2 regions of the Pseudaeromonas paramecii genome follow, and region 2 is predicted to be linked to the other one. Evidence: riboswitches for the same ligand, from Rfam matches in the RefSeq annotation. Region 2 holds a riboswitch; the other holds the start of a gene.
The links. Region 2 has a riboswitch for thiamine pyrophosphate ahead of thiB (thiamine ABC transporter substrate binding subunit). Riboswitches for the same ligand answer to the same signal wherever they lie in the genome.

Region 1: linked by a shared signal. The riboswitch ahead of thiC (phosphomethylpyrimidine synthase ThiC) and the one ahead of thiB (thiamine ABC transporter substrate binding subunit) in region 2 are both predicted to bind thiamine pyrophosphate.

Annotation. Positions count from the first base shown of each region.
Region 1 is NZ_BAABFC010000001.1:169,936-174,323, forward strand. It holds gene ABD847_RS00820 (CidA/LrgA family protein) at 1-173, opposite strand, end outside; gene ABD847_RS00825 (glycoside hydrolase family 36 protein) at 297-2,147, shown strand; TPP riboswitch at 2,186-2,287, shown strand; gene thiC (phosphomethylpyrimidine synthase ThiC) at 2,442-4,328, shown strand; gene thiE (thiamine phosphate synthase) at 4,325-4,388, shown strand, end outside.
Region 2 is NZ_BAABFC010000020.1:26,370-30,757, forward strand. It holds gene thiP (thiamine/thiamine pyrophosphate ABC transporter permease) at 1-996, opposite strand, end outside; gene thiB (thiamine ABC transporter substrate binding subunit) at 997-1,983, opposite strand; TPP riboswitch at 2,026-2,117, opposite strand; gene ABD847_RS13595 (PilZ domain-containing protein) at 2,186-2,476, shown strand; gene ABD847_RS13600 (hypothetical protein) at 2,480-3,424, opposite strand; gene ABD847_RS13605 (acyltransferase) at 3,586-4,050, shown strand; gene ABD847_RS13610 (glycoside hydrolase family 26 protein) at 4,077-4,388, opposite strand, start outside.

The DNA.
Region 1 (4,388 bases), on a different contig from region 2:
ACTACTTGCAGATTCAGCAGGACAAACAGCAGCAACATGCCCAGAATACTGCCCGGAAAACTAAATGGCAGCAGGGCGGCCATGGCTTTGCCGGCCCACAGGCAGGCAAACAGCACCAAGGCATCCCGTAACAGCACGCAGGCTAAGCGCAAACGGGGCAACAACCACGCCATGATGACTCCGAAAAATGAAGAGGGGGTCACAGTTTAGCAGAGTTGACCTAGGACGAAAGTCGGCATTAGGCTGTCCATCCAAAACAAATATCATAAAAACGAAGGAAATCAGGGTAATACGCTATGAGTAGTCAACCCATGCCCAAGGGGCCAACCCCTTGGCTGCAGGCTTTTCGCCAAGGCTTGCTTATCCAGGCCCAAGCGCTGCCGGGATTTGCTCTGCCCATGTGGCAGGCCGACGAGGTGGTGGTGCGCTGGGACGGCCCCGCATTGCAGCAGGCCGCCGGTCGTCAGTCACTGACTAGCTCCCAGGAGGGCCATGAGGCCACCGAGTGGATCCTGTATGACGGCCATCCCTTCAAGGAACCTGTGTTCGAGATCTACGGTGAGGGTTATCAGATGCTGGCCCAGACCGCCGGCACCTGGGATGCCCCCAAGCCGGTGGGCCGCTGCCCCGATGCCAGCTATGGTCTGGGGGCGGAAAAAGGCTATCACAGCTGCTACAACCTGCTGCTGGTGCGTCAGGCCAACGGCTGGACCCTGATGGGCTTTACCGCCTGCCGCGAGTTTGTCGGCGTGTTCCGGCTCTATCCGGGGGGCCGATTACAGATCCTGATGGATACCGATGGGAGACAGCCAGCCAATGGCGAAACCTGGCAGAGCGAGCCGCTGTTTATCACCCAGGGGCCGACCCGCGAAGCTGTGCTGGAGCAGCTGGCCCAGCGGATCTGCGCCCAGCATCCGCCCCTGACCTCGGCCGGCCGTCCCACCGGCTGGTGCTCCTGGTATCACTACTATGCCGATGTCAGCCGCGCCGACATCGAAGAGAACCTCAGCCAGTTGCAGGCTCACTGGCCTGGCTTGGAATTTGTGCAGATCGACGATGGCTTTCAGGCCGCCATGGGGGACTGGCTGCGGCCCAGCGACAAGTTCGCCGGCGGTCTGGCGCCCCTGGTGGCGCAGATCCGGGCGCAAGGGGCAGAGCCTGCCTTGTGGCTGGCGCCCTTTATTGCCGAACCCAATTCCCAGCTGTTCCAGTCCCATCCGGAGTGGTTTATCCACGACCGGCAGGGTCGGCCCATTCCCGCCGAGCAGGTGACCTATGGCGGCTGGCGCTGCACTCCCTGGTACTGCCTGGATGGCAGTCATCCTGAGGTGCAGGCCCACCTGCGGGGGCTGTTTGCCACCTTGCGGCGCGACTACGGCATCCGCTACTTCAAGCTCGATGCCCTCTATTGGGGGCTGCTGCCGGCGGGTGACCGGCACGATGGGGGCAGCCGGGTGGCCGCCTATCGCGCGGGCCTGGCGGCCATGCTGGCGGGGGCCGGGGCGGACGCCTTCTTGCTGGGGTGCAACGCGCCCCTGTGGCCCAGCCTGGGGCTGGTACACGGCATGCGGGTGGCGGATGACGTGGAGCGCAGCGGCCCGCGCTTTCGTCAGCTGGCGCGGGAGATCTTCTACCGCAGCTGGCAGGCGGACCGCCTGTGGCGGCTGGATCCCGACTGCCTGTGCCTGCTGGACATTCCGGGTCAGCAGGCCTGCCCGGCCGAATACGACTTTCACCTGGCCACCCTGGTGGCCGCCGGTGGCAGCCTGCTGCTGGGGGATCGGCTGCAGGCCCTGGGCTCGGCATGGCAGGCCAAGGTGGCCCGCCTGCAAGCCCTGACCGAGGCGGGGGTGCCGCCGCTGCGCTTCACCGATACCAGTTTTGATCAGGGGTGGGTGCGCTTCGAGGATCACTGGCTGGGCTGCCTGTTCAACTGGCAGGGCGAGCCCAAGCCCGTCACCTTGCCGCTGGGCAGTCAGGACTTCTGGGAACAGCGGCCGCTGGCGGTCGAACAGATCCTGGCACCCTACGGCGCCCTGGTGATCCAGGTGCCGGTGGCGCCCCATCGGGCTTTGGGACTGCCGGAGGGGGGCCAGGTTGCCACTCAGACGGGGAATAGTGCTGCCGTGTCCATCCCCCTGAGCTAGTCGGACTTGTGCCCTGCCCAGCAGCGGGGCATACTTTTGGCCACTTGTCGGAGTGCCCCCCGGGGCTGAGACCGTTAATTCGGGATCCGTTGAACCTGATCAGGTTAATACCTGCGAAGGGATACAAGGCGCCAATGGCTTGCCGTCCACCGATAGATCGCCAGGACGACACTGGAAGGGCGCCGACCCAGACGACCTGTCTGTTTGTCGGCGTCCAGCTCCCACCCCGGGAGTCCGCCAACCCGCCCTCAACACTTCAGACAAGCAAACCCACAACCCAAGGTGAGCTTTGCTATGTCGACAGAAACTCAAACCCGCGCGTCCCTCACTGACGCTACCGCTCCCTCCCGCCGCGAGCGCCGTGCCCAGGCCAGGGCCTATATCGGCCAGCTGGCCGGGGAGAGCTTCCCCAACTCGGATCGCCTGTACGTCACCGGCAGCCGGCCGGATATCCGGGTACCCATGCGCCGCATCCACCTCTCGCCGACCCTGGTGGGGGGCACGCCGGAGGCGCCTGTGCTGGAGGCCAATGCCCCCGTGCTGGTGTATGACACCGCCGGCGCCTACGGCGATCCCGCGGCCCAGCTGGATGTGAGCCAGGGGCTGCCTCGCCTGCGGGATGCCTGGATCGAAGAACGGGGGGATTGTGCGCCCGTGGCCGCCACCGCCAGCCTGACCCGGGCTCATCGCCAGGCCATCACGGCGGCGGATCTGCCGCGCATGGCGCAGACGGCGCCGATCCGTTGTGCCAAACCGGGTCAACGTCCCACCCAGCTGGCCTATGCCCGGGCCGGCATCATCACCCCGGAGATGGAGTTCATCGCCCTGCGGGAGAGCCAGGGGCTGGCCGATGGGGGGATCAGCGCCGAGTTTGTGCGAGCCGAGGTGGCCGCCGGCCGGGCCATCATCCCCGCCAACGTCAACCACCCGGAGGCCGAGCCCATGATCATAGGCCGCAACTTCCTGGTGAAGATCAACGCCAACATAGGCAACTCGTCGGTCACCTCCAGCATCGAAGAGGAGGTGGAGAAGCTGGTGTGGGCCACCCGCTGGGGCGCCGACACCGTGATGGATCTCTCCACCGGCCGGCACATCCACGAGACCCGGGAGTGGATCTTGCGCAACAGCCCGGTACCCATCGGTACCGTGCCCATGTACCAGGCGCTGGAGAAGGTCAACGGCAAGGCCGAGGATCTGACCTGGGCGCTGATGCGCGACACCCTGATCGAGCAGGCGGAGCAGGGGGTGGACTACTTCACCATTCACGCCGGTCTGCTGCTGGCCTACGTGCCCCTCACTGCCAAGCGGGTCACCGGCATCGTCTCCCGCGGCGGCTCCATCATCGCCAAGTGGTGCCTGGCCCACCATGAGGAGAACTTCCTCTACACCCATTTTCGCGAGATCTGCGCGATCTGCGCCCAGTACGACGTGGCCCTCTCCCTGGGGGATGGCCTGCGGCCCGGCTCCATCGCCGATGCCAACGACGAGGCCCAGTTCGCCGAGCTGCGTACCCTGGGCGAGCTGACCCAGATCGCCTGGCAATACGATGTGCAGGTGATGATAGAAGGCCCGGGCCACGTACCGCTGCACCTGATCCAGGCCAACATGGACGAGCAGTTGAAACACTGCCACGGCGCCCCCTTCTACACGCTAGGTCCCCTGACCACCGACATAGCCCCGGGTTACGATCACTTCACCTCCGGCATAGGTGCGGCACTCATCGGCTCGTTTGGCTGCGCCATGCTCTGCTACGTTACCCCCAAGGAGCACCTGGGGTTGCCCGGCAAGGAGGACGTCAAGCAGGGGCTCATCGCCTACAAGATTGCCGCCCATGCCGCCGATCTGGCCAAGGGCCATCCCACCGCCCGCATACGGGATGACGCCATGTCCAAGGCGCGCTTTGAGTTCCGCTGGGAGGATCAGTTCAACTTGGCACTGGATCCCATGACGGCCCGGGCGCTGCACGACGAGGACCTGCCTCAGGCCTCCGGCAAGCTGGCGCATTTTTGCTCCATGTGCGGCCCCAAGTTCTGCTCCATGAAGATAAGCCAAGAGGTGCGGGCCATGGAGGCCGAGAAAGAGGCCGCACGGCAGGCCGGCATGCAGGCCCAGTCGGCGCGCTTCGTGGCCGAAGGCAGCGAACTCTACCAGCCGGTGCTGGACGGCGAGGGCCGGCCATGAGCCGTCCCATCGTCTGGAGCCTGGCGGGGTCGGATTGCGGCGGCGGTGCCGGCCTGCAGG
Region 2 (4,388 bases):
GGTGCCGATGAGCAGGGATTGCCCTGTGCTGTGCCACAGGCGGGGCGAGGCCAGGGCGCGCCACAGCTCGGGGCGCAGGCCGCTCAGCAGGATGGCCAGCAGCGGCGGCAGGTAGAGCAGGGCCACCAGAGCCAGGCTGGCGCCATCGTGCAGGCGGGCTCCCAGGCGGGCACCATCCTGGCGGCGATAGTGATCGCTCACCTTAAGCTGGGGCGGCTCGCTGGGCCAGCGGTGGTGCAGCAGCAGTATGAGGCCGGAGAGCAGCAGCTGCCACAGGGCCAGTTGGCCGGCGGCCTGCAGGTCGAAGTCGTAACGCAGGGCCTGATAGATGGCCACCTCCAAGGTGGTGGCGCCGGGGCCGCCCCCTAAGGCCATGACGGTGGCGAAGCTGGTGAAGCAGAGCATGAAGATGAGGCCCGCCAGGGCCGGCAATTGAGCACGCAGCGCCGGCCACTCCAGATGGTGGAACAGGCTCCAGCTGGCCAGTCCTAGCTGCTCGGCCAGCCGCCACTGGTTGGCCGGCAAGCGCTCCAGGCTCTGCAGCCACCAGCGGGCCGCCAGGGGCACGTTGAAGAACAGGTGGGCCAGCACGATACCGGAGAGGCCGTAGAGGTATTGAGGCAGGCTCAGCCCCAGGGAGCTCAGCAGGCGGGCCAGCCAGCCGCCGTGGCCGTGCACCGCCACCAGGCCGAACAGGGCGATGATCACCGGCAACACCTGGGAGAGACCAAACAGCTTGAGCAGCAGACTGCGGCCGGCGAAGCGCCGCCGGTGCAGGGCCCGACTCACCGGCAGGGCCAGCAGCAGGCTCAAGCCGGTGGAGAGCGCCGCCTGACCCAGGCTGAAGATCACCACCTGGCGCAGGTAGGGATCCTGCCACAGGGGCGTCGCCGCCAGGGGCGCCTGACTCAGCAAAGCAATCAGCGGGCCCAGCCCCACCGCCAGCAGCAGGCCGGCGGTGATGCCGCCGGGCAGCCACCAGTAACGACGGGGCATTTAGCGGCTGACCGCCTGACGCCACTCCTGGATCCAGGCCTTGCGTCCCTGCTGGATCTGGGTTTCCGACAGGCTGAGGGTCTTGGCCGGCAGCTCGTTCTGCTCGAAGTGCTCAGGCAGGGCCACCTGGGTCACCGGATACATCCAGTTGCCGGTGGGGATCAGAGTCTGTACCTGGTCACTCACCATAAACTGCAGGAACTGCTGGGCCAGCTCAGGATGAGGCGCGCTCTTGAGGCGGGCCGCCACCTCGATCTGGGGCAGGTGGCCCTCCGCAAACAGGGCGGCACGATACTGCTGCTTGTTCTCCGCCAGGCGGTGGTAGGCGGGGGAGCTGGTGTAGGAGAGCACCAGATCCGCCTGGCCTTCCAGGAACATGCCATAGGCCTCGCTCCAGCCCTTGGTGACTGTGATGGTCTTCTTGGCCAGCTGTTGCCAGGCGGCGGCGGCCTGATCGCCATAGACCTGCTTCACCCACAGCAGCAGGCCCTGGCCCGGGGTGCTGGTGCGGGGATCCTGATAGAGGATGGTGAGATCCGGCCGCTCCACCAGCTCCTTGAGGCTCTTGGGCGGGTTTTTCAGCTTGCTGCTGTCGTAGACGAAGGCGAAGTAGCCGTAGTCGAAGGGGACGAAGGTGTCATCCTGCCAGCCGCCGGGCAGGCTGAGGGCCGACAGATCCGCACCGTGGGGGGAAAACAGGCCGGTGGCCCGGGCGTCTGCCAGCATGGCGTCATCCATGCCCACCACCAGATCCGCCGGGCTATGGCGGCCTTCCAGACGCAGGCGGTTGAGTATGGCCACCCCGTCATCCAGGCTGACGAACTTGAGATCGCAGTGACATTGGGCCTCGAAGGCCGCTTCTATCTTGGGGCCCGGGCCCCATTCGGAGGCAAACGAGCTGTAGGTGTAGACGGTGAGTTCCGGGGCTTGGGCCAGGGCGGCACTGCTGAGGCCGCCGAGCATGAGGGCCAGGATGGGATGACGCATGGGGGCTCCTTGGGCTATGGGGCGATGCGTCCGACTGTGCCTGGGCACGGTCGCTCAAATCCCTACGCCAGTATGAGCTGGATCAGGTAATTCGGGTATGATCTCAGCGGACGCCCGCACCCCGTTTGAGAAACAGGGGGCATTGTATTAACGTTTTTGTGTGAAAGCCATAACTGACGAGCAACCGCCCTAAGGAGGTCAGGTGCTGGATCACAATCAAGAAAGACGCACCTTCATGCGCATGGTGGTAGACGCGCCCGTCTGCCTGATCCAGGGGGCCAAGCGGGTGGATGGCATCTGCCGGGATCTCAGTGCCACCGGCATGGCCATCGAGTTGCCGGAGGATGAGTTTGCCGTGGGGGATCGCCTCTACGTCAGCCTGGCCACCAGCAGCAACGCCTTACCGCCGTTCCAGGCCGAGGCCAAGGTGTTGCGGGTGGAGGCTGATGGTCACCTGTTCCGTCTGGGGGTGGAGTTCATCACAATCACCTGAGGCTCATTGGGCCACCTCAATGGCCTGAAAATGACCTGAGTCCAGATACATCTGCGTGGTTTGCGCCACCTGGCCCGGGGGATACAAGCCCGGGCCGGCCACCTCCAGCAGGACGCCGCCCTGGTTCGGCAACTGCCGATCTTCCGCCTGGGCCGCCATACCCACCGCCAATAAGGCGTGGTTTGGCACCAGCACCAACTGCAAGGGCAGCTTGGGAAAACGGGAGCGCAGCAGCGCCGCCATCAACACCATCTTGCTATCGCAATCCCCCACATTCTGCGCCAGCACCTGGCGCGGCAGCAAAAAGCTCAGACCCCGGCTGCCGCCTTCGCCGCCCAGGGCCCGGTAGGGAATGGACTGCACAAAATCCAGCATCCAGCCGATGAGACGGCGCTGATCGTCGGCATTGGGCGGGCTCTGCTGCGGCTTGGCCTGCTCGGTGACGGCCTGCAGCTGGGTGGCCAGGGTGGCCAGCTCCGGGGCCAGGGTCTGCACCAGGCGGGCATAATCGTAGCGCACCACGGCTTGGCCCAGGGTGTCCTGATCCTGCACGAAGTAGTGTTGCGTCAGATACTCGCCCCAGCGCTGGGTCCGCTGTTGGCTGAGCCATTGGCTGATCTCGGACCCCAGGGCGGCATCGGCCACTTGGTAGTTCATCTGCCACTGGCCGTTCTGCCGATGCAGCTCGAAACGCTGTGCCGGGTACTGGGTGGCGGCATCCTGCATCAGGGCCCGGTAGACATAGGCATCGGCCATGGCCGGGCGCCAGTCGATGAGGGCCGGCACCTGGGTCTGAGGGGGCAGCTTGCTTTGCAGGCGCAGCACCTGGCCATCCGGAGTCTGCCATTGATAGTGCAGCACGGCACCTTGGCTGTAGAAGGCCAGCTGTTTGGCTGGCATGGGCTGGCTCAGCAGGGTGAGCAACAGGGCAACACAGGTGCGCAGCATGGGGCATCCAGAGCGACTGAGATGGCTCGATTGTGGCCAAGGCCGGCCTTGGGATCAATCCGCTTCATGCCGGTGTGTGGCATGGGTTCGTGCGCCGTGACGCAAACACAGGTGGCCTGCCTGGCTATGCTGTGGGCCGGTTAACCGGACAGGAGAACAGCATGGGCGAACCAAACCGTCGTCAGGCCGGGGTGCAGGAGGTGATCTTTGGCGAGGGGGTGACGCTGGTGGAACCCGTGAACCTCTACGGCTGCCAGCTGGGGGACCAGGTGTTTGTCGGCCCCTTCGTCGAGATACAGCGCCATGTGCGGATAGGCGCCGGCTGCCGCATTCAGTCCCACAGCTTCATCTGTGAATATGTGACCCTGGGAGAGGGCTGCTTCATCGGTCACGGCGTCATGTTTGCCAACGATCTGTTTCGCGATGGTCGGCCCAATCCGGATCCCGCCAGCTGGGGGCGCATCCGCCTGGGTGACCGGGTGGTGGTGGGCTCCAACGCCACCGTGCTGGCGGTGACCATCTGCGATGAGGCGGTGATCGGTGCCGGCAGCGTGGTGACCCGGGACATTGAGCAGAAGGGCATCTATGCCGGCAACCCGGCGCGGCTGATCCGGCCGCTGCCCTAAGCGGCGACCGGATCAGGGGTCTGTGCCTATTCGAGCGTCGCCGCGCTCATATCCACTTCGCTTTGGGTCAGCACCGCCGAGTCCTGCAGCAGCTCGGTGACGTGCTGGTTGCTCACCAGGGCCTGGTGTTCCCGGCTGCCGTCTGCGTTGTTCCAGTCATGCCAGCTGACCCAGTAGGCAATGGCCGGGTACTGGGCCAGCACGCTGGCGTACTGGCGGGTGTCGAAGCTGCCGGCGGTGGCAGCGGTGCCGGCCAGGGTGGGGCCGTATTCCCCCATGCCCAGAGGCTTGCCGAACTGCAGATAGCTCTGGTAGTCGTCGATAGAGAGGCTGTCGTC